One region of the Dyadobacter pollutisoli genome, then DNA from elsewhere that is predicted to be linked to it. Evidence: riboswitches for the same ligand, from Rfam matches in the RefSeq annotation. Region 1 holds a riboswitch; each other region holds the start of a gene.

The links. Region 1 has a riboswitch for cobalamin ahead of ON006_RS26750 (TonB-dependent receptor plug domain-containing protein). Riboswitches for the same ligand answer to the same signal wherever they lie in the genome.
Region 2: another riboswitch for cobalamin. It lies ahead of ON006_RS15125 (cobyrinic acid a,c-diamide synthase CobB); the one in region 1 lies ahead of ON006_RS26750 (TonB-dependent receptor plug domain-containing protein).
Region 3: another riboswitch for cobalamin. It lies ahead of ON006_RS11945 (cytochrome c biogenesis protein CcdA); the one in region 1 lies ahead of ON006_RS26750 (TonB-dependent receptor plug domain-containing protein).

What each region holds. Positions count from the first base shown of each region.
Region 1 is NZ_CP112998.1:6,459,358-6,467,451, reverse strand. It holds gene ON006_RS26780 (SAM hydrolase/SAM-dependent halogenase family protein) at 1-637, opposite strand, end outside; gene ON006_RS26775 (hypothetical protein) at 667-1,248, opposite strand; gene prfA (peptide chain release factor 1) at 1,390-2,463, shown strand; gene ON006_RS26765 (hypothetical protein) at 2,460-2,672, opposite strand; gene ON006_RS26760 (thioredoxin family protein) at 2,680-3,240, opposite strand; gene ON006_RS26755 (DMT family transporter) at 3,290-4,204, opposite strand; cobalamin riboswitch at 4,267-4,464, shown strand; gene ON006_RS26750 (TonB-dependent receptor plug domain-containing protein) at 4,473-6,455, shown strand; gene ON006_RS26745 (YncE family protein) at 6,467-7,549, shown strand; gene ON006_RS26740 (tetratricopeptide repeat protein) at 7,606-8,094, opposite strand, start outside.
Region 2 is NZ_CP112998.1:3,702,220-3,710,313, reverse strand. It holds gene ON006_RS15135 (hypothetical protein) at 1-206, opposite strand, end outside; gene ON006_RS15130 (hypothetical protein) at 203-712, opposite strand; cobalamin riboswitch at 1,154-1,289, shown strand; gene ON006_RS15125 (cobyrinic acid a,c-diamide synthase CobB) at 1,457-2,839, shown strand; gene cobN (cobaltochelatase subunit CobN) at 2,836-7,116, shown strand; gene ON006_RS15115 (magnesium chelatase subunit D family protein) at 7,153-8,094, shown strand, end outside.
Region 3 is NZ_CP112998.1:2,879,482-2,887,575, forward strand. It holds gene ON006_RS11940 (carboxypeptidase-like regulatory domain-containing protein) at 1-1,333, opposite strand, end outside; gene ON006_RS11945 (cytochrome c biogenesis protein CcdA) at 1,645-2,271, opposite strand; cobalamin riboswitch at 2,487-2,624, opposite strand; gene ON006_RS11950 (beta-propeller fold lactonase family protein) at 2,673-3,824, opposite strand; gene ON006_RS11955 (Gfo/Idh/MocA family protein) at 3,840-5,153, opposite strand; gene ON006_RS11960 (exonuclease/endonuclease/phosphatase family protein) at 5,231-6,181, opposite strand; gene ON006_RS11965 (sensor histidine kinase) at 6,392-7,483, opposite strand; gene ON006_RS11970 (tannase/feruloyl esterase family alpha/beta hydrolase) at 7,591-8,094, opposite strand, start outside.

The sequences.
Region 1 (8,094 bases):
TTCCACCTGACACTTCGCCATTTTCAAAAGACGGCTTCTGATAGGCAATGGATTCGATTTTGCCAGGCAACTTCGGCCCTACCTGAGAAAGGGAAATCACCTTCGCAGCAAGCCGCGCTCCGGTAAACGCATACACATCGCGACCGTGAAAAGTATAGGATTCGTTCGAGTTTTTACGTCTGTTAACCGCTTCATCTATTTCATGAACCTCCTCTATACCAAGCTGTTCAGCTACCAATGTGAGTGTACCATTGTCGGGCGTGACAAAGTAGTGCCCTGATTTGGTCAGCAATACCACAGATTTTCTTTCAGTACCTACTCCCGGATCTACTACGGAAACAAAAACGGTGCCTTTTGGCCAGTAGGGCGCGGTTTGCACCAATCGATACGATGCCTCCCAAATATTGTAAGCCGGTATCTCATGGGTCACGTCGAATATCCTGAGTTCCGGCGAGACTCCCATTGCCACGCCTTTCATTGCCGAAACGGCACCATCTTTCAAGCCGAAATCTGACTGAAAGACGAGCATATTGTTTTGTGCAAATGCATTGGATATGGCCATCATCACAGCCGCAACTGCTACCAGATAGCTTTTGAATACCTTTTTATTGAAACCAGAATACTGAACCCTTTTCATAAAAACCCCTTTCTTATTGTTGATATGATTTAATCCTTCAATTGCTTGGCGTCTAGTTTTCTAATGATCTCTTTTTTGTTAAAAAGTAGCCTCCAAACAGCAAACGGTATTTCCTGACCCTTCATACAGGTTTTGCAAACATCGCTTTCGGCCGAAACGGGTGCATTGTAAACCAATAATGTGTCACTCAGTTGTTGCAGGTTATCGCTCGCAACTGACTTATTTTTGGCACTATACAAATATGCATCGAGTATCTCTCTTTCCTTTACCGCCAGGTCCTGGTTTTTAAGGTCAGCAACTCCCAGAAGTTCCACTTTAACACCGTATTCTTTTTGTAAAGCCGCGATTACAGGGATTGCTCCTACATTCTTACAAAGCTCTCCTGCTTTTTCAGGGTTCTTTTTCAGCTCGCTTTTCAATGACTTTTCAGCTATCTGGGCAATTTTCTTTCCCCATTCATCTGCCGAATAAATCAGCTGCGTATTGGTAACCCGCTTGATTTGCGTCGCCTTGATCTCCTTGTTTAATTCTTTGGTATTTTCTACGCGGTTTCCCAGATCACATCCGGTCATTAAAATCACCATGATGCCGCAGTACAGTATTTTTTTCATTTTCTGATCAATTAACAATTCTTCCACACCATTCAACCGGTTGATGTTCACAAGTTACGCCGAACGTTTGAAAAACATTCATTTGCCTAAAATGCGTATCTTTGTGCCCCGAATGAGTCGTGCCAAAGATATTCAATAAAAATGATCGATAAATTAGAAGCCATAAAAGAACGTTTCGAAGAAGTTTCGCAACAAATCATACAACCGGAAATTGTGTCGGATTCTACCCGTTATTCCAAAATCAGCAAGGAATATAAGGATCTGGGCCGGATTGTGGAGCAATATGCATTGTATCTGAAACTTCAAAAAGATATCGCTGGCACGAAAGAACTGATCGCGACTGAAAAGGATGAGGAACTGAGAGAAATGGCGAAGGAGGAGCTCGACGAGCTAGGCCCGAAACTGGAAGAACTCGAACAAACGATCAAGGAATTGCTCATTCCAAAAGATCCTAACGACAGCCGTAACATTATCCTCGAAGTAAGAGGCGGAACCGGTGGCGACGAAGCTGCGATTTTTGCCGGAGACCTATTCCGTATGTATCAGCGTTTCTTTGAGAAAATGGGCTGGCGCGCTTCTATTATGGACTTTACCGAAGGTTCCAATGGCGGATATAAAGAGATTATCTGCAAAGTCGAAGGCGAAGACGTTTATGGAAAAATGAAGTTTGAATCGGGTGTACACCGGGTTCAGCGCGTACCGCAAACGGAATCCCAGGGCCGAATCCATACATCGGCAGCATCAGTAGCAGTATTACCGGAAGCGGAAGAAGTGGATGTGCAGATCAATATGAATGACGTGCGTGTGGATACTTTCCAATCGTCAGGTGCGGGAGGACAGTCGGTTAACACGACTTATTCTGCGGTGAGGCTGACCCACATTCCGTCGGGACTGGTGGTAAGTTGCCAGGACGAGCGTTCTCAGCTCAAAAACAAGGACCGTGCGCTAAGCGTTTTACGGTCAAGACTCTATGAGATCAAATTGAAGGAACATAACGATGCTATCAGTTCGCAACGCAAGTCAATGGTGGGAAGTGGCGACCGTTCTGATAAAATCCGTACTTATAATTATCCACAAAGCCGCATTACCGATCACCGCATTGGTTACACGGTTTATAACCTTCCGGCTGTTATGGAGGGCGATATCGGAGAATTTATCGAAAGACTAAGAATCGCTGAAAACGCAGAGCGGATGCAGGAGGGGGAAACGGTTTAGATTATTAAGTCCCGTTTAATAACAATGTCTTCCATCTGGTAAGTGAAATGTTGATCCTTAAACGAAAGATTGACTACTTCTAAAATATTCGTTTTCAAATCTTCAAAATCGTCTCCCTCTGTTCCAATAAACTTACCCTGAATCAAAGTATGGGCACTGTATCCAATGTCCTCTTTGATAATGTTCATTGTAATCACCGGTCTTTTCATCGGTTAGTTATTTTGAGGGATACAACCCAGCATAAGTCTTGGATTTGTAGGTGTCGAAATCCTCTTTTTTGTGATAATCTTCCCCGATGAATGTGATCACCTGGTGAAATTCTTTGGCTTTCATATAGCCGGGCAGTGGCTGGATCATATTGAATTGATCGTCAAGGAAAACGGTCGTGGGGTAGCTGGGCTGATTATTGGTGAGCGCCAATGCTATTTCATTAATCCCTCTTCCGCCCTCAGCCAGGTATTTGAATTTTTTATCTCCCAATGTAATGGCTTCTTTCTGTTCTGCGTCCAGCTTTACCGCGTAAAATTTTCTGTTCACGTACTCAACTACTGCTTTGTTTTTGAACGTCTCCCGGTCCATTACTTTGCACCATCCGCACCAGTCCGTGTAAACATCAATTAGTACCTTCCGCGGCTCCTTCTGAATTTTCGCATAAGCTTCTTCAATGGTCAGCCACTGAATTCCTTCGGCCGGACGATTGCCAGAGTCTGCTTTGAAGCCGGTAGACACCGCTAGCAGCGTCAGAACAAGAAGTGAAGAAGTTATGAATTGTTTCATGATTTTTTTGATTTCTCTTGGGAAACAAATTTCAGCATAAAAAAATTGTTTATCTGCTTTTGGCAAAAGAAACCAATATCCCTCCGATCACTATCAGCATCATTCCGGTAATCGTCGAGAGCGACGGAATGGATTCCCCCATCAAAAATCCGATCAGGACTGAAAAAAGAATATTGGAATAACCGACGGCTGCCACTCTTCCGGCTTTATCAAATGTGAATGATTGTGTCAGCATTTTCTGGCCCATTAATGCGGTTAATCCCAGCGCCAGAAAGCCCAGCCACTGCCATACATTTTCAGGCCATTTGAATGTACCTATCAAAAAATCAAGATGTTCCATCGGGTAGTAAGTCCCTACCAACATGGATAGTATTGGCATGATGATCCCGCTCAGCATAAAGGACAGAATAATCGCCCGGGTATCGTACACCACACCCAATTGACGGATCGACAGATATGAAATGGCGGTGAGCAACGCATTACCCAGCCCCAGTGCATTGTCCCGCATGGAAATGGACAGATCGGGACGAAAGACGAAGAGTATCCCGGTGAAACCGACAAATATAGCTGCCCATTCCTTGGAATTGAGCGTTTCTCCGATCAACAGCCAAGAAAACAAAGCCAGAAAAATAGGATAGGTATACTGATAGGTAGAAGCGCGGCCCAGTCCCAGCGTCTGAATTGCGTAGAAAAGCATATAAAGCGACAATGTTCCAACTACTCCCCTGAAAATCAGCAGTCCCAATTTACCTCCTTCTTGTCGCATCGGCCGTCGCCATACGCTGGTAATGATGAAAACTACACCGACAATATTTCTAAAAAACACAAGTTGTACAATGTGAAACTCCTTACCCAGCCATTTAGAAATCGCGGAGGTCAATGCAAAGAAAAAGGCCGCTCCCAGCATGAGATAAATGCCTTTAAAGGAAGCGGTTGCAGGGAGGTTGTCAGTAGTAGCGGCCAAAAACAAACGGATTTGCCCCAAATATAGCGCATATCCTACACAGTCGAAAGTCCTTCCAATTGCTTATCTTTGTGGCGTTTGGTGCCATAGCGCTGCCTCAGCAGCAATTAGGCTTAATAGGGAATTCCGTGGTAAACCGGAAGCTGTCCCCGCAACTGTAAGTCTGTTCCAATTGATCCAATCTTCGTGGCCACTGTAAAACGGGAAGGCCGGGGATCAAAAGACGAGCCAGGAGACCTGCCATAATGATTCTAAACTTTTGTTTTCGGTGGAAAAACAAAGGGATATTTGCCCAATTCATCCATTTGCCCAGGTGATCATTGACCGGTGGTTTTTCATGGCCGTTACTGTATCCATTTGCATTTTTCTTTCGGAGAATCTTTTGGCACAGAAAGATAGCGTGCAACTGGAACCGGTAACTGTGAAAGGATTTGTTCCTGAGAGATTCATGAGCGGCCTCAAAATACAGAAAATAGATTCTGCTACATTGACACAATTCCGGTTTGGCAACATCAGCGACCTGCTTTCACTCTATACACCCATTGCATTTAAAAATTACGGCCCCGGCCAGCTGAACACCGCTTCCTTTCGGGGAACATCGGCTAATCATACGGCAGTGTTATGGAACGGGCTGAACATTAATTCGCCGATACTTGGCCAAAGTGACTTTTCCACCATTCCTGTTGCCGGTTTTGACCAATTGTCTGTTCAATATGGCTCATCTGCGAGCGTAGTAGGCAGTGATGCAGTCGGCGGCAGCATTTTATTGAATAGTAATGCAATCCATGAAGGTATGCACCAATCCTTTGGCAGACTGCAGGAAAGCTTCGGTAATCACCAAATGCAATACACAGGCCGGTATGCAGCAGCCATAAACGACAAATGGAATTTTTCCGGGAAAACCAATTTGTACTTCGGCCGGATGAATAACGATTTCCCGTATTCAGAGCGAAGAAAATATACATTGCTACCATCTGAAAGCTCACAGAAAGGTATCGTTCAGGATCTGTTTTTTCAATCCAAAAATGACCAGGAAATATCCGTACATGTGTGGCTAACGTCTAACCGGTTAACCCTCACACCTGATGACCAGGCAGGTAGGGAGCTTACGCAGACGGAGGCCTATCGTACAATGCTGCGTTACCGGATCAAAGATCTGACTTTCAGAACTGCCTGGGTGCGGGACGTGATTGACTATGCGAAAGGCGACTATGCCTTGCTCGACCATGCTGTGGCAGACAAGTTTTCCAGCCGGGTTGAGAAGGATTTTCAATGGGATTTAAGGAAGTCGGGAAGTAACATTCAAATGAAGGTCGGAGGCGAATGGACCCATTACCGGGCACAAGTGGCTGGTTATGGAAAATCGCTCATTACCGAAAACCGGGGTGACCTCTATGTCCTCACACGCTGGCAGGCTACGCCTCACTGGCTGGTGTCCGCCAATATGCGCCAGGCATTTATGACGCGTTTCAATCCACCATTCACACCATCAGTTGGTACTGAATATCAGCTTCTTCAGAACATTAATTACAGCTTAAAAATGAAGGGTTCTGTTGGAAGAAGCTACCGTGTACCCACATTGAATGAAAGATACTGGAAAGAACTTGGCAACCCGGACATTAAACCGGAAAGTGGCTGGAACAAGGAGATAGGCTTGGAACAGAGCTACCTCGCCGGTATTAATCAAACATTCACCACTTCACTTACCGCTTATCATAACCGGGTCAGGGACTGGACTTACTGGAATCCTTCCAAAAGTTATCACGTGGAGAATTTGCAGCAGGTACTGGCGCGGGGAATTGAACTGCAACTGGGATGGAGAAATCATTTTCAAAGCTGGAAATCCGGGATCAATTTGGGATATGCATTGAACAAAAGCTCGCAGGAGAAAGCTTATGATGCTTATTCCGTCGACATTGTCGGCAAGCAGCTGGTTTTCGTCCCGATGCATTCAGGTAATGGGAATGCATTTATCCAATATAAAAATACCAGGATCACAGGCCAGGTACAGACCATCAGCAAGCGGTTCAGCACTTTTGATAATTCGCAGTTCCTGAACGGTTACACCTTGGCTAACTTACTGGCCGAAACGACAATTTCTTTGAATAAAATAAAAATGCGTTTTCAGGGGCAGGTCAACAATATTACCAATACATTTTACCTAAATGTCAGAAACAATGCGATGCCGGGAAGGAGTTTTGCGTTAAGTTTGACCATGAGTTACGATTCGAAGACCAAATTCTTTCAATAAATAAAACAAAAATGAAAAAACAGTTAACCAGATTAGTAGCAGTAACATCCTTATCTATTTTAGCCTGGTCGTGTAACCAAAGCGATCCAGCTCCAAAAGGCGATTATATACAAGGTGTATTTGTGATCAATGAAGGTAATTTTTCACAGAACAATGGAGCTATTTCTTTCTTTGTAAGAGAGCAAACTGTTTCGGAGGCTGATATTTTTTCCAAAGTGAATGGTACTGCATTGAAAGGCGGCGTACAGGGTTATGCCGCGGTGGGCGAAAAAGGTCTGATACTGGTTGATAATTCAGCTGCCGGCCTTGATAAGGTTGAGATCATTAATAGCAATACATTTAAATCGGAAGCGACTATTGGCGCGCCGGACATAGAAAACCCCCGCGAAGTTGTGATCGGAAGCAACAATACCGCTTACGTTTCATGCTGGGGCACCAATGCTAGCTATACCTTCAAAACGGGCTACATCGCTGTCATTGACCTGAACACCAACAAAGTGACCCGGAAAATTGATATTGCAGCCGGCCCTGAGAATATGGTTTTCAATGCAGGAAAGCTTTTCGTAGGAACCACTTCGTTCGGTACCGACAAGAACCTGTATGTTATCAACACCGGGACAAACATTATTGAGAAGTCTGTTCCTTTGGACATCGCACCTAACCCGATCGGTATTGATGCCAACGGAAAGCTTTGGGTCAATACTGGTATCAAAGCATTGAAATTGAATGCGGATACTTATGTCACGGAGGCAACACTGACAATTGGTACTAACGCTACCAAAATAGCTTCAAATTTTGCATTCAGCTCTGATCGCAAAACCGTTTTCTTCGTATTGTCTTATTTTGACGCAAATTATTTGAGCCACGGAGAAACATACAAGTTCGGTGTCAATGATGCTCAGATCAATGTAACGACTCCATTTATCAAACGCAATTTCACTGGCCTGACGGTTGATCCATCTCAGGGACTGATCTATGCGGGGGTAACGCCTTCATTCGCGCAGGCGGGATATGCAGTCCGCTACCGTGCCGACGGGAGCTTGGTTGACTCTGTTAAGGTGGGCGTAGCCCCTACTGGCTTCTTTTTCAAATAAAAAATAAGGGTGCCCGAATTTTCGGGCACCCTTTGCATATCATTAAGCTAAAATTCCTATTTGAAAAATCCTTGCGGATCAGGCATTTTGGCTTTTAACAATTCTACGAAATCAAGGTTCATTTGCGACAGGTCCAACGTTCGGCCTTTATGAAGGTGCTCCCAGGACTTATCCAGCTCGTTGAGATTGTAATGCAACAGAGCCAGGTTATATTGCCCCAAAGCATATGTAGAATCCAACGCTACTGCGTGCTTCAACAATTCACCCGCCTCATCCAATTCCTCTTTCCGGCTCGTGATCGCGTATAGTTTCAGATCCACGGTAGACAAATCGACCAGCAAAGGCACATTTGTTCCCTGTAACCCGATACCACGGCTCAACATTCGCTTGGCATCCACCCAGTTTTCACGCTGATAGGACACTACGCCCAGGCCCCAATAAGCCTCCACATTTTTATCATTCAATAAATGGGCGAGGTTGAAACGATAGCAGGCTGTATCCAGTGATCCTTCCTGAAGATATTCCCAGGCACGCGTTGCGAAAAA
Region 2 (8,094 bases), 2.8 Mb from region 1:
TCTCGATTCGGATTTGCATTCTTATTTATATCGAAATGGGTTTCTCCAATATCTCTACTAAGTTGTGATGATCTAGCTTTTAGAAGGTGTAATGCCACATAAAAAAGTACCGTTACCTTCCAATCAAAAAATTGTTCAGAAAATTCTTTCTCAATATTAGCACAAAAATTCTCATTGTGTGTGGCCTGCTCTAAATGTTCCGTCATTCTTTATCGCTTAGATCTAATTTTTCTTTATAGGAAATACGATCCGCTAATTGATCGGGAACAAATTGGAAATGAACCGGAAACTTTAAAGTAGGCTCTATCTGATCGTAAATTTCATAGAAATTTAGGATCGCAATTCTAGATTCGAGAGAGTCTTCGTTTAGAATAATTGAATAGTTAAGATCTTCTCGTTGAGTTTTGTCCAGATAAGCAGAGCTTATCAGCTCGCGATTACTCCTCAAGAAATGCTTGACAAACACATTTAGTAAATCCTTAAGTTGAGAGTCTAGATTATTGGACATCTTAACTAAGCCACCAAACGGATCATCCAGTCTTTGTTCGATGTACTTAACCAAGTCGGTTTTTTCGCCGATTTTGTGAAGCTCGTAGCTTCTATCAGCCTCATCCTTCATCTCTTCAAGTTGAGTTTGAAGGAGATATAAAATAGATGTTAATTTTTTGTCAGTTGTTTCTGCTTTTGATGCAGGTATGGGTTCGTTTTTCATATTTCAGACGCGGTAGTAAGTTGGGGATATTATGGAGAGGGTAATGGGAATACGTCTGGTATTAACTGATGTTATTTTTAAGACAAATCCAAGTTTAAGTGATAAAATATTTTATTTTTAAACAATTTATACCTGTAAAACTAACGCTATCGCAAAGATAAATTTGTAGGATGATTGAAGTTTATTTTTCATTTCCCTGAGAAAATGACCCAACGCGTTTTTTCAAAACCACAGGAGACCGAATTTTCAGACAACCCGCCCACATTGGAATCAAGGCAAGAAGTGCTGTCATGCCTCAGGAATATAATTTCATTCTAAATCCGTTGTTTCCCAGATACTACGATCTGGTTCAGGTAACCAACCTCGAAGATTATAAAAGAGATCAAAGGTTATAGTTTGAAATATCTTTTACCTTTACAGCCAAACAAGTTCTTTACAATATTTTTCCAACAGGAAAAGGATTTGCATTCAATGCATTAGAGGGGAATCGTGTGAGAATCACGAGCTGTCGCGCAACTGTAAGTAACACCGCAAGGAAGTTACAAGTCAGAAGACCTGCCTTTTCCATGTTGACAACGCTTTCGCGATTTGAAGCTTAGTCTGGTTTGGATATTTTTCAGAAATACCTCGTTTCTGATTTCAGAATGACCATTTCGTTCTAAAAATCCTTTCTTTTCTCCCCTCATTTCCACTGACGTTACCAAAGTACTGAAAGAACTTTAAATCGGTTTAAAGATTTAAAGAATGTCCGAACATCCGTCCAGTTTCCTGATTTCCGCACCTTCCAGTAATTCCGGGAAGACAAGTATTATGCTAGGATTGCTTCGCGCTTTGAAAGAGCGGGGACTGCGGGTGCAGCCGTTCAAATGTGGGCCGGATTACATTGATACCATCCATCATACCACTGCCGCCGGAAAGCAAAGTGTCAATCTGGATACTTTTATGGCTTCCAGCGAACACGTGAAGAACGTTTACTGGCACTATTCTGGCAAAGTAGATGTATCGGTGGCCGAAGGGGTAATGGGTCTGTTCGATGGCGCGGATAGAATGGTGGGAAGCAGCGCGGAGATTGCGACACTGCTCGACATTCCGGTGATCCTCGTCATTAATGCCCGGTCGATGGCCTATTCAGCTGCTCCGCTGATCTATGGCTTTAAAAATTTTAATAAGAATGTAAGGGTCGTCGGGGTCATTTTCAATTTTGTCAACACCGTTTCTCATTACCGGTTTTTACAAGATGCCTGCGAAGATGCCGGTGTGGAGGCCTTGGGATATTTACCTGAGAATAGAAACCTGAGCATTCCTTCGCGACATTTGGGACTACATATTTCGGCCGAAACCGATTATGAAGCCATCATTCAAAAGCTGGCAGAACAAATACCGCTGACCGTAAACCTCGACAGGCTGCTTGAAATCACTAGTCTTCCTATTGTTCAAACAGAAAATAAAAAAGAGGCCATAGCTGCACAAACCAGCGCGAAACTTAGGATTACCATTGCGCGTGACGAAGCGTTTTCATTTACCTATCATCAAAATATCGAAGTACTATCTCATTTTGGTGAAATAACCTGGTTCAGTCCAATGCGTGATAGTCATTTGCCTGAAACAGACCTGCTTTACCTGCCCGGCGGCTACCCTGAACTGTTTGCTCAGACATTGGCAGACAATGAAAGCATGCGCGAAAGCATTCATCAATATTGTCAAAAGGGCGGACTTACTTACGCCGAATGCGGGGGGCTAATGTACCTGGGCAAAACCCTTGTGACCAACAAAGGTGAAAGTTTCCCGATGACGGGCGTGCTGAACTGCAACACTTCGATGGAAAGTGCAAAAATGATACTGGGATACAGGATCATGCATTGGAATGGGCAAGATATTCGCGGCCATGAGTTTCATTATTCCAAAATATCGGACGAAAAATTGCAAACCGAGCCAGCTACGCTTACCAATGCAAAAGGAATAGCGGTAGACACGAAGCTATACCGCTCCAAAAATACATTCGCATCCTATACACATTTATACTGGGGTGACAAGCCCGAATTTATTGAACAATTGATCAAAACAGCCATTAATGCTGAAAGCCAATCACCATCTGGCGACAGCCGACAGCCGAAAGCCGAAGTATGAAAAGACAGCGCGTTACCCGTTCAGATGGCAAGGCGATTAACCTCGTGCAGCGCCGGGGACATTTATCGTATTGCTACAATGCCTGCTGCTGCGGACGGGTCGACAGAGGTTACGCGCCTGTTCCGGTAGAACTTTACAAAAGCGAATGGTTGCGACGAAAGCTGCGCAATGTCGTTCATATGACGAAAGGAGGCTGCCTGGGCCCCTGCACGCTGGCCAACGTGGTGACATTGCTGTTCGATGGGCATTCGATATGGTTTCACTCCATCAATAACGACTGGCAAATCGTCGCGATTTTCGACTACATTGATAGTATGGTCAAGGCGGATCGCTACCTGGTGCCGCCGTCGGATCTGGCCGAATATGTGTTTCATTTCTATACCTGGAAAGGCTCCGAAACAGCTACCATTGGCGGGCAAACTGCATTGCCATCGGAAGGGATCGTGTTTTTGACGCATGCGGACACAGACTTGCTCACGCTGAACCGGACTATGCAGCTCTTGCCCGATGATTTTTCCAAAACGTTGGGTATTAGTTTGCTGGCCATTAAAAGTGAAGAGCAAATGGAGCAATTGCTTCAAAGGGAACTGGCCGAGGCAAAGATCATCATTGTCCGCATTCACGGACGGCTTAGTAGTATTCCCGGTTTTAGAGAACTAGTCAATCTTGCTCAAAAAAGGCAGCAGCATTTGATAGTCGTCAGCGGAACAGGCGAGCTAAACCCGGAATTTGCGGCAGTTTCCACTGTTTCTCCGGCCATTTTGCAAGAAACACTGGCCTACTTACAGGCAGGAGGCTACCATAACTTTTTATCACTGTTATATTTTTTATCAGATCATTTACTACTGACCGGTTTTGGAGCGGAATCGCCTCTTAACTTGCCAGAACACGGTATTTATCATCCCGATTTGCCTGAAAATGCAGACATGTCGGATTGGTTGAAATACTATGATAAGGGCCTTCCAACCGTTGCGATCACCTTTTACCGGGCTCATTGGATCAGCGGGAACATTAGCTTTGTGGATGCGATGATCAGGTCGCTCGAAGAACGTGGTGTGAATGTACTACCCGTTTTTACATCATCATTGAAAACAGCAAATCCTGAAACCGGGATACCATTTGCGTTTGAATTTTTCGAAGTGCCCGGCAGATTCCGCATTGATGTTCTGATCAATACCATTTCATTTGCGATCACCGATATTCAGCCCGCTGGTACCGTTAGCAAACCAGCAGAGGCATTAATAGGCCTGAATGTTCCGATTTTGCAGGCCATAACCAGCGGAATGAGCCGTGGGCCCTGGGAGTCGTCGGCACGTGGGCTGAATCCGCTGGATACCGCGATGAATGTTGCCATTCCTGAGTTTGACGGCCGCATTATCACCGTTCCGGTCTCATTTAAAGAAAAGGGAAAGGACACAAAAGGTTATGAGCCGCTGGACGACAGGATCGAACGGGTAACCGGGCTGGCCGTACGTTTTGCAAGACTCAGACATTTAAAAAACAATCAGAAAAGGGTAGCATTCATTTTTACCAATTCCAATACCAAAGCATCCCAGGTCGGAAATGCAGTCGGGCTGGATGCTCCGGCTTCGCTCATGAACATCCTGCACGCTATGCAGGCCGAGGGTTACCGGATCAATAACCTTCCTGCTACGGGAACGGAGCTGATTCATACGCTGATAGATCGCTGTTCCTACGACGAAAATTATCTCACGCCGGATCAGCTTGCCCAAGCCGTCGGTCAGGTTTCCGCGGATCAATATGCGGGCTGGTTTCAGGAGCTGCCACTTGCATTGCAGCAAAAAATGACAAAACAATGGGGGCCACCGCCGGGAGAAACCTATGTACATGAAAATCACATCGCACTCGCAGGACTGGATCTGGGCAATGCGTTTGTAGCATTGCAGCCGCCACGAGGCTATGGAATGGATGCCGACGTCATTTATCACCAGCCCGATTTGCCGCCCACGCATCATTACCATGCATTGTACCGCTGGCTCAGGGACAGCTGGCGTGCGGACGCTATTGTGCATGTGGGCAAGCACGGAACATTGGAATGGCTTCCGGGAAAAGGGATTGGTTTGTCGGAAAATTGCTTTCCTGATGCTTTTCTGGGCGATTTGCCATTGTTTTATCCATTTATTATCAATGACCCGGGCGAAGGGTCTCAGGCGAAACGACGGGCACACGCGGTGATTATTGATCATTTGACACCGCCTATGACTTCCGCTGACAGCTACGGCGAACTCGCTCAGCTCACGCAGCTCGTCGATGAATACTATCAGGTAGAAAGCCTCGATCCGGCCAAATTACCATTGTTGCAAAAACAGATCTGGGATTTGATCAAGCAAACTAACCTCGATACTGACCTCGTTGCTATGCTCAGCCGCGACCACGGCGACCACAAACATGATTGGGACGATGACATGACGCCCGAAGGCGTTCCCGTCAGTCTCACTGAGATGGATGGAAAGGACATTGCGCATTTGATAGAGGATATAGATGGTTATTTATGCGAACTAGGCGCGGCGCAGATTCGTAATGGGTTGCATACATTAGGTGAAATGCCTCAGGACAATGCGCTGGTAGATATGCTACAATCGCTCACCAGACTGCCTAATGCTAATGTTCCCGGGTTGCAAGGAGAGCTCGCATCACTTTTTCAATTTGAAATAAATACGCTGCTTGATCATAAAGGTGAAAAACTGGAAAGAGTATCCGACCATTTTCAGGCATTAGCCGACAGGCGGGTGGTTACCGCGGCGGATGCCCTGGAAGTGCTGGGCGAACTGGGGAATCACCTTTTCAGAATGCTCGCGTATCATCGATTTGATCTAAAAAAGCTGGATCAGGTCCTTTATGAGACGCTGGACATGGTTCCTACAAGTCCTGAACTGGCTGGTATTCGCAGTATCATGGAGTTTGTGTGCCTGGAATTGCTTCCTAATCTTGCCAAAACCGATGAAGAAATAACGAACCTCCTGCACGGGCTGTCGGGTGGGTATGTACCTGCGGGGCCGAGCGGGGCGCCTACACGGGGGATGGCGCATATCCTGCCTACGGGAAGGAATTTCTATGCGGTAGATCCGCGTGTATTGCCGTCGCGGGCGGCTTGGGAGGTGGGGCAGCAACTGGCGAAAGAGGTGCTCGACCGGCATTGGAAAGAAACAGGACGTTACCCCGAAAGTGTTGGGATCAGCATCTGGGGCACGAGTGCTATGCGTACACATGGCGATGATGTAGCTGAGGTACTTGCGTTGCTCGGCGTGCGGCCCGTGTGGCAGGCTGAAAGCCGACGAATTACAGGCGTGGAAGTCATTTCGCTGGAAGAATTGGGGCGACCGAGAATTGATGTGACGACCCGTATTAGCGGTTTTTTCAGGGATGCTTTCCCGCATTTGATTGATCTGATGGACGATGCGGTGCAAATGGTGATTGCGCTGAACGAAGACTTAGAGCGGAATTTCATCAGGAAACATTATTTAAAAGAGCTGACGGAACTTCAAAAAGATAACAGTTTGTCCGTCGAAGAAGCTGAGGAGCGTGCGGCTTACCGGATTTTCGGGGCGATGCCGGGGAGTTACGGGGCGGGTATTTTGCCATTGATCAACGAGAAAAACTGGCATACGGATGCGGATTTTGCGCAGGCTTATGTGAACTGGGGCGGCTATGCCTATACGCGGAATGTGCAGGGAACTGATGCCCGGGAAGACTTCAAAGAGCGGCTTTCTCGCGTTGAAGTCGCACTGCATAATCAGGACAATCGGGAGCATGATATCTTCGACAGTGATGATTACCTGCAATTCCACGGCGGAATGATCGCCACGATCCGCAACCTCACGAGCCGCCAGCCCAAGCATTATTTCGGCGATTCACATGATACTTCGCGACCGGTTGTGCGGGATTTGAAAGAGGAAACATTGCGCGTTTTCCGATCCCGGGTCGTGAATCCCAAATGGATCCAGAGCATTAAAAAGCACGGCTATAAAGGTGGACTCGAACTGACTGCGACCGTGGATTATCTCTTCGGCTACGACGCTACCGCCAATGTGGTGGACGATTGGATGTATGAAAAAGTAGCTGAAACCTATGCGCTGGACAAGGCAATGCAGCAGTTTTTCGAGGAAAGTAACCCGTGGGCATTGCAGGCCATTGCGGAAAGATTGTTGGAAGCAGTACAAAGGGAATTGTGGAAAAATCCTTCCGAAAAAGCATTGCAGGAATTGAAAGCACTGTACCTGAAAGGTGAGGAGCTGCTGGAATCCCGGGCTGATTAGACAGGTTGATTTTAATGAATTGAAATAAAAAGATATATGAATTTGTACCCGTTTTCCGCCATTGTCGGACAGGCGAAACTGAAAAAGGCGCTGCTATTATGTGCCATCAATCCTGCTATCGGGGGCGTGTTGATAAAAGGTGAAAAAGGGACGGCCAAAACGACGGCGGTACGGGGTCTTGCGTCCATTATGCCCCTGACGGCTCAGGAAGGAGGTTTTGGAACGGAAAATATGACCGTACCCTTTGTGGATCTGCCATTGGGTGCTTCGGAAGACCGTATTTTGGGTAGCCTTGACCTCCAAGCCATCGTTTCCGAAAAGAAGAAGAAATTCCTACCCGGATTGCTCGCCAGCGCGCACCAGGGCATACTTTATATCGACGAAGTGAATTTGCTGGCCGACCATTTGGTAGACATTTTATTGGATGTAGCGGCTTCCGGCATCAATACCGTTCAGCGGGAAGGGATCTCGGAAAGTCATGCTGCGCGGTTCATGTTAATTGGCACAATGAACCCCGAGGAGGGTAACCTGCGTCCGCAGTTTTTGGATCGTTTTGGGTTAATGGTCGAGGTGGAGGGGCATATGGATGTGGTTGACCGTGTGGAAGTTGTACGCAGGAGGATCGCATTTGAGGGCGATCCGGAACAGTTTGTATCTCAATGGCGAATGGCGCAGCTGGCATTGCAATCGCGCATATTGAAAGCGCAGCAGCTACTACCGGCTGTGAAAATGCCGGAGGGGCTGCTTACATTGATCAGTCAGTTGTGTATTGAGCGTTCGGTGAGCAGCTTACGGGCTGATATTGTGCTGTTTAAGACGGCAACCGCATTGGCGGCCTGGGCGGGCAGACTGAATGTCACGCCCGAAGATATCCGCGAAGCCGCTGAGCTGGTACTCAACCACCGGAAGGGCAAAAAGCAACCTCAATCCAACCCCAATAATCAGGGAAATCAGCCGAAAAACGAATCGGAACAAAAT
Region 3 (8,094 bases), 3.6 Mb from region 1:
CGTTGCTGTCTGTAATACTCCCGGCAGGTATTTTGATGGTCGCCGCTGGTCGGGAGCGTCGTTTTTGTTCTTTGTCAAAAGTGACAAATCTGGTGAATTTGTCTTCTTCCTCCGTCAAAACAATGTCATTTCCCGGATCAAATTCCTTCACCGTGGCGCTAACCAATTTATATGTTTGTTCAAAAGCCTCTTTTTGGAAAATCGTCGAACTGAGCATGAATCCCGGTTTCTCGACATTGAGCACATAGCGGTTGTTTTCCGCCTCATCGACCCGCACACTGAAATGCCCTTTGCTGTCAGTTGCCGCCACCTGTTGCCCATTAATCGTGATCACAGCACCGGGGATCTTCCCGCTCCCGTCGATGTTGAGCGCCACACCCGAAAATGCGACTTTTCCGTCGTTGTCATCAATTGAATAAGAGGTAAATGCGGCCCCTCCAAAATCATCGAGTACTAGTAATGTCAGCAGGTTTTTTGCTTTCACGGCCGTTAATTGCCATGTCGCCTCAGCATTATTTGAAAACGTTGAGCCCGGATAATCTCCGCCGGGAAGCCACATATAGGTAAGGGTTTGCCCTTCCTTGTCCAATGTATTTGCTACAACTTTCAGTTTGGTCGAAGGCAAAGTGCGCAGCACTGCCTTACCACTCTCATTGAATGCTACAATGTATTTAATAGCAGGTTTTGTATTTTTAAAAACCAAGTCATACACCTGACCATTAGCCTGTACCGTCTGATTGACCACTGCCCGCTGGCAAGTAGCCGTAATGGAAAACCTTGCCTTTGGTGGTACTCCTGTTAAAATAAATTCTCCGGAAGTATTACACCTTACTGCACTTTTTATTTTATCAAGATCAACAAAAACGGTTGTAAAAAAACTAATCCCAAATACTTCATTTTTAAAAATAGCAGGAAAACCATCAGCTAATTTTACGGTACCGAAAATGTAATTATTCTCACGAAAACTAATTCTCAATTGTCCCGGATGATTGGTCGCTTTTTCAACAGTTGTTTTATAACTCTGATTGATAAATCCTTGTTTAGAAAGATTAATCGTGTAATCACCAGGTTGAAGATCTTTCGTGCGGTAACCACCATCCAATTCCGTAGTGTCAATTGCAACTGTACTACCGGAAGTATTTTTAATAGTGACAATTACATCCGGTAAGAATACTTTTTTAACAGATTGGTCTTTTATTCTAACTTCCGTAAAGACATATCCTGTTATAAGTCCTGCTATCGGGCCGTTCGGCGTTGGCTTAAAACACGACTCCAATTGCAGCAAGGCAATAATGCCCATAGAAATTAACGCAAAAGCATAAATCTTTTTCATGGTAATAAAAGGTTAATTATCGATACGGAATAGAAATTGGACTGCGTACTAACTACAAAATGGAAATCTTGTATTGGTCAATAAAAATGAGAAGTAGTGGCGATGACTTGCAGGAGCAATAAAATATTGAGTAAATGTAGCTTGCTACCAACATTAAATCACAGAGTAGTTATACTGAAATGAGTAAGTATAACTACTTGATTTATTGGCAGATAGTTGTTGTACAAAAAGTAAGTATGCGGATATTTATTCCGTGAAATTTATTAATATGATTTGTTCATATTAATAAATAGATTTTACAAAAACGAAATCTAAAATGCTTCCAATAATGTGATTGTTCCGATTGTAATGGATAAAAAACCAACGATATAATTAATAGCTCTCAGCACCGATTCTTTTTTAGCAGCAAATTTGTTGATTGAAAATGCGAAGAAATATCCGTAGGCGGACATTGATAAAATAATTCCGGCACTTTGAAGTATGATAATCCAAACTGCTGTATATGCATCACTCGCCGCGAGCGTCAATGCAACTGCACATGCGCCGCCAGTTCCGGCCAGTCCATGCACCATTCCTACCCAAAATGATCGGCTTACTTTTTTAGCATTCAATGGTTCTTTTACCACATTTATTTTGTGAAAATTTCGCCGTAGTGCAAGTACACCAAGCCATATCATCAAGGGCCCGATAATCAGCTCTACTTTCTCGGCTATATCTAAGGAAATGGTGGATTTTAATAATAAAACCAGGCAGGCAAAAAGAATCAATGTAAATGAATGCCCCAGTGCCCAGTGGGACGAGCGCCAGATTAGTTTTAAACGATCCGCCGGTTTTTGATTTTTGCCGGTAGCCAGTACAGACACAGCAGCCATGTGGTCGGGTTCAAATGAATGCTGTACACCCAAAAGAAGAGAATCAATCAATAAGTAATTTAACATTTCCTGTAAATATGATTTAGAATTTTTAGCATTCCCGTAATCCAAAATGAATTAAAAGAAGTTAAAAGCTCAGAGGCTGCCGATCATGCGGCGGAAATAAATCAGACAGGAAAAGAAGAGAAATTATGCATTAGCATCGCGCAAAGACGCACAAATATCCTTGACAGGATATGCAGAAAATGATCCGGACCTGACTAGCTTTTTTACGCGAAAGCATCATCAAACAAAAAATGGCAGGTATCTGACTTGTAACGTTTTATCATCGTTACTCACAGTTGCGCGACAGTCCGTGAATTTAACACGGTTCCCTATTTTTCACATCGTGGACGTGAACCAATTTTTGTGGAGAAGCAAGACAAAGAACTTTAAGTGCGCAAAGTAAGCTTTTTTACATTAACATATTAATCCTGGCCTGCTCTTCCGATCCCAAACTGGTCGCCCGCACGCACAGCCCGGTTGCCGCTGTACTGCACTTCGGCCATTTTTTCACTGGCCACACTATTATTGAACTCGTCTTTCAATGTAGAAATAATCTTGCGGGTCTTCACCTCTATCACCTCCCCGCTCGACGGATACGCGTATTTCCCGTCCATGCTGAATGTGACCCAGCCGGGCATATCCTGCACCGGAATGGTCGTCAGTTGCTGGTAAGGTGCCGTCGCTTTAAATACGTGCAACCGCATATTATGCCCATCACAAACCCAAAGCTCTTTTTCGTCAGGCGTAAGACCAATTCCGTGACTGGGATTTCCGTGGCGACGCACGGGGCCCATTTCCCATCCTTCCACGGCTACATGCGCGATTTTAGTGCCTTTTTTCAAATCCCCTACCTCAAAACCGAGCAGACTATCCACCGTCACATACACCATCGTTTCCTTCGCATTGATCGTGAATGGCCTGATGTTATTGGCAAAAACCCCAACTTTCCCTGCCAGCGTATGAGTCTTGGGATCTGCCACATGCAGCCACGGACTGGCAATATCGCCCATGTAAACAAAATTCCCGGACGGCCCGTAAATGGTATTATGCGCCCTTTTATGGACATTGATCTTCTTCATAATGTCCCCGGTTTTGCAATCGACTACATTCCAGAAACCCTTTTCCAGTGACGGCAGGTACATGGTTTGCCCGTCCGGCGAAATCGACATCCGGTCGCATCCTCCCTCATAAGTCTTTTCCCATATCACCTTTTCACTCGTCAGGTCAATGCGCTGCAAGCCTTCTATCGTACTGATATAAATGCTGTTGAGCGGAATGCTGACCGCGATGCCTTTCACATTGGACGGCTTGCCGTTGGGGTGCAATCCATTGGTAGTGATCCTTTTGACAAAACGATGATTGTCGTTCATATCAAAAACCAGCAGCCCGTGCCCACCATACCCGAGGTAGTCGCGGATGCCGGGCGTGGCTACGTACAGGTATCGTTTTTCAACAGCTTTTCTATCGGTTTTTGGACGCTTATCTGCCACTACCGTCTTCGCTAATGTTTGCGAATGTACATTCGAAGAGAGCAGGATCAGGCCGCAGAATAATGTAAACAGTCTGGCTTTCATGATGGGATTAGTCATTTAAACAGAAGGTATTTTATAACCGTTATGGTATTCTTTGGCAATGAATTTGTTGGCCGCAGCATCGGTGAACAAGCCTTTTTGTTTGTCCCAATACAATTTTTTGCCGGTACGGAAAGCAATATTTCCCATCTGCGAAAAAATAGCAATGTCAGCCCCCACCTGGACCGGCGCGTGCAAGTCCTCCAATTTCCGGGAACGGACCACTTCGATGAAATTTTTCGCATGCAGGTCCAGCCCATTGTCCGACGATTTCTGCAGTGCCACCGCCTCCATTTTTTTACCTTCCGGTATCACCTCCCATCCATTCCGGTCGAGGACAAGTGTGCCATTATTGCCAATGAAAGCGATCCCGTGCTGGCGGTTATATGGCCCATCGTCAATGCCAATGGCGTGCTCCCATTGAATGTTGAAATCGCCGAATTCATATACAGTAGTCAACGTATCAGGCGTTTCTGCGCCGGAATCAGGATTCGCGAACTTACCTCCCGCCGCCATAATGCTGTTCGGAATTTCGGCTTTCATTCCCAGCAGCGCATAATCCAGCAAATGAACGCCCCAGTCAGTCATCAGCCCGCCGGCATAATCCCAGAACCAGCGAAAATTGAAATGAAAACGGTTTGGGTTAAAAGGTCTTTTAGGAGCTGGCCCCAGCCACATATTGTAGTCAACCCCGGCTGGCGGAGTACCATCAGGCAGCTTGGAAATAGGTGTTACCCAGCTAAAATACGACCATACTTTCACCAGCCGTATCTTACCCAGCTTACCCGAATGCACGAAATCCATCGCATCCCGAAAGTGTTTCTGGCTCCGTTGCCACTGCCCTACCTGCACCACCCGGCCCGATTTCTTCTGCGCAGCAACCATAGCACGGCATTCCGCGATAGAATTTCCGATGGGTTTTTCGACATATACGTCTTTCCCCGCCTGACAAGCCTCTACCATCATCAAACAATGCCAGTGATCCGGCGACCCGATGACCACGGCATCTATATTTTTGTCTTTCAGCAATTCACGATAATCGGCGTAGGTTTTCACTTTCATTCCTTTCGCAGCGAGTTCGGCAGCGCGCTTGTCCAGGACATTTTTATCCACGTCGCACAACGCCACACATTCAACCCCGGGGTTTTTCAAAATGGCCGTAAGATCCGACCAACCCATTCCATTCACACCTATGGCACCGATCCGGATGGTATCTGCGGGAGATGAAAGCTTAGGAAAAGCCGACAATGTAGACGGGAATACCGTTGAAATGCTTGCGCCCGCCACAATAGCGGTAGCAGAACTGATAAATTTTCGTCGCGAATTTGTCATGATTAATAAAATCTAGTAGATCATATAAATCATAAAAGGTCACTACCGGTGAAATATTACCCGTGGAATCTGCGCGACTACATGCTGGCGATCCGTGCCTGTCGTTTCCTCCATTGAAACGAAACGCTTACCGGATGGTGATCGGACAGTGGCAATCCCGTATGGTTTCGGAAGCTTTCATTTTCCAGTTTATAATTTCCCGGTTCCAGCATGAGGTCCTCAGAGCTTCGGTACAGAATTTTGTCAATAGTTTCAGTGCCCTGCCCGATGTCGAGAATATTGCTTGCCGGCAACGAATCTGCGTGACCGGGCATTTCATTTTTGTTTTGCAACAACACCCAGGCATCCGCTAAACCGTTATTTTTGAGCAACGTATGAATATTATCTTTTGAAAAGCTATAATGTCCGTTGAGGTCTCCCATGACAATGACGGCGTGGCCTTTTGAATGACTGGCAATGTAGCTGCTAAGCTGCCGAACATTCCCACATCGCGCCCTGGCCGCCGCCGGATGGTTATAAGCATTGGCATGTACATTGTAAAAATCAATGAACACGCCCAGCGCAACCTGTATCTGAGTATAAGTAAATCCCTTCGGCGTCAGGCAGTCAGCTCCCGTGCAGTCGTTCCAGCGGATGCGGCTGAGACGGTGGATCGGGTATTTCGATAGCGTATTCAGGCCGTCACCAAATGGTACCGCGCCTTTGGTTTGTGTGCGGTAGAAATGCTGGTTGCGACTTTCACAGAGATTTTTGTGGTAGTTGAAATCCTCCTGGACATGCGCAATGTCGTACGAATTGAGCCGCCCGCCAATATCGGCAATACTGACAGCCCGCCGGGTAACCGCGCTTGAAATGAATTCGGGCAGCCCCGCGATGTTATACGTGATCGCTGAAAAGCTGCCGGAATCCGAAATACTTAAAGAAGCAAGATGCCTTTTGGAAGAAACATGTAAAGGGGCCTCGCTGAAAATAAAAGGCATTAAGATTAGCAACAAAGCGGTAATGGGAGAAGCGTAGACTTTGGACATTCTCTTTTTTCCTGGATATGTTTGTCAAATCTAGCCCTTTCATGTTGCCCCAGTACTTCTGGAAAATTATGTAATCGTTAATTTAAAATTTCTGAATCAAAATTGATTTAAAAATCTACCACAGATTCGCCGGGTTCATAAACGGTGGATTTCCTTGGAAAAATGGTAGGAATGACTTGATATGGGAAAACCCGGTACGAAAAGCCCGCGTCAGCTTTTGAACGACAATGTAAATGTCGTGCCCTCGTTGGGTTTGCTTTCAACTGCAATGCTTCCTCCGAGGCTGGTCAGGTGGCTACGTACCAGGTAAAGCCCGATACCTTTGGCGTCGCTATGGTTATGGAATGTCTGATTTAGCCCGAAGAGCCTGTCTTTCACGAGATCCATATCGAAACCAGCTCCCTGATCCTTGAATATCAGCTGTTTAACATTCCCTGACCTTTTTGTCGAAATACCGATGACAGGCGTATTATGCGGAATAACGTACTTGATCGAATTCGTGATCAGGTTGAGAAAAATGCTCTCCATGTAGCTCGCATTGAATTTAATGTCGTCAAATTCCGAAAAGTCTGCCGTGATCCTGGTTTTGGAGTTTTCAAGAAGTGTTTTTAGTGACAGCATTACAGTGTCCAGCGACGCACTCAGACTTATTTCACCTCTTTTGACGGTCAGGAGATCCTTTTGTACCAGAATATCAACATAATGGTTCAGCGAATCTTTCAGGCTTTCGGTCGCCGACTTTAAAATATCGATAAACTGTAAAGTCTCCGCATCCTGAATTTTGGAAGTATCCAGAAGGCCAAACACAGACAGCAGGTTGTTGACCGGCGACCTGAGGTCATGAGATGTCGTATAGGTCAATTGTTTAAGATCCTGATTGATCCGGGTAAGGTTAGCAAGAAGCGCATTCCGGTCTTGTTCAATGATCTTTTTATGGGTGATATTCTTGGCAATAGCAAAAACCAACCGATCAGCGTCCCTGGGCATTGAAGTCCACGCAAGCCACACGATCTCGCCATTCTTAGTCACGTACCGGTTTTCGTAATTCAAAAGCGGTATGCTCTTTTTCAATTCTTCCCGATACTGTGAAGTAAGCTCCCTGTCTTCAAAATAGATAAACTCATCAATGGGCTTGGCGAGCAATTCCTCATGAGAATATCCCATGAGTTTGGTAAATGCAGGATTTACCATTCGGAAGTACCCATCATATCCAGCAACACAAAGTATGTCCTGAGATATCTCAAAGAATAGCTCCTTATTCAATTTATCAGTTGAGTTAGCCGACACAGATTCGATCTTCATATTGCCGCTTAATGTACTTACTTTATGAATTAAAACAAGAAAAATTAGCAGAACTTCCGAAGTTATAAGATTTTTATGCTAAAACTAGTTAACATTTACTACTACATTCAGTTGAGATATCGCATCGCAGGCTGCAAAACCTTCCGCTCCGGATACACCACTGGTTTGAAGCTCTCAGGCAAGCTTACATCGCCGCCAACATATGCGGGTAATTGCGGGTAAGGATAAAGCGGCCGCTTGAAACGGACACCGTTTTTAGGGTCCGCCTGATAATATGCCGTGCCCATCAATCGCTCGGGAGCTTTACCTTCCTCTTCCCATTTGATCAGTGCGCCGAGCATATCGCCGCAGTCATTCACGCCCGGCCCGCCGCTGCAATGTGCCATACCCGGTACCAGAAAAAAGCGAAAGAATTCCTGTGTCTGTATCACCCCACCCTGTGCTTCCGCCACCCTCTCATAATAGTTGACGGCGTCCTGATAGGGTACCAGCGGATCGGCAGTTCCTGAGTACATCAGAATCTTACATCCCCGTTTCTTCAATGCTGACAGATCCGGGTTATTAGCATTCAGGAGCGGCCCCAGAACAGAGTCCAGCTTGTCCTGATCGTG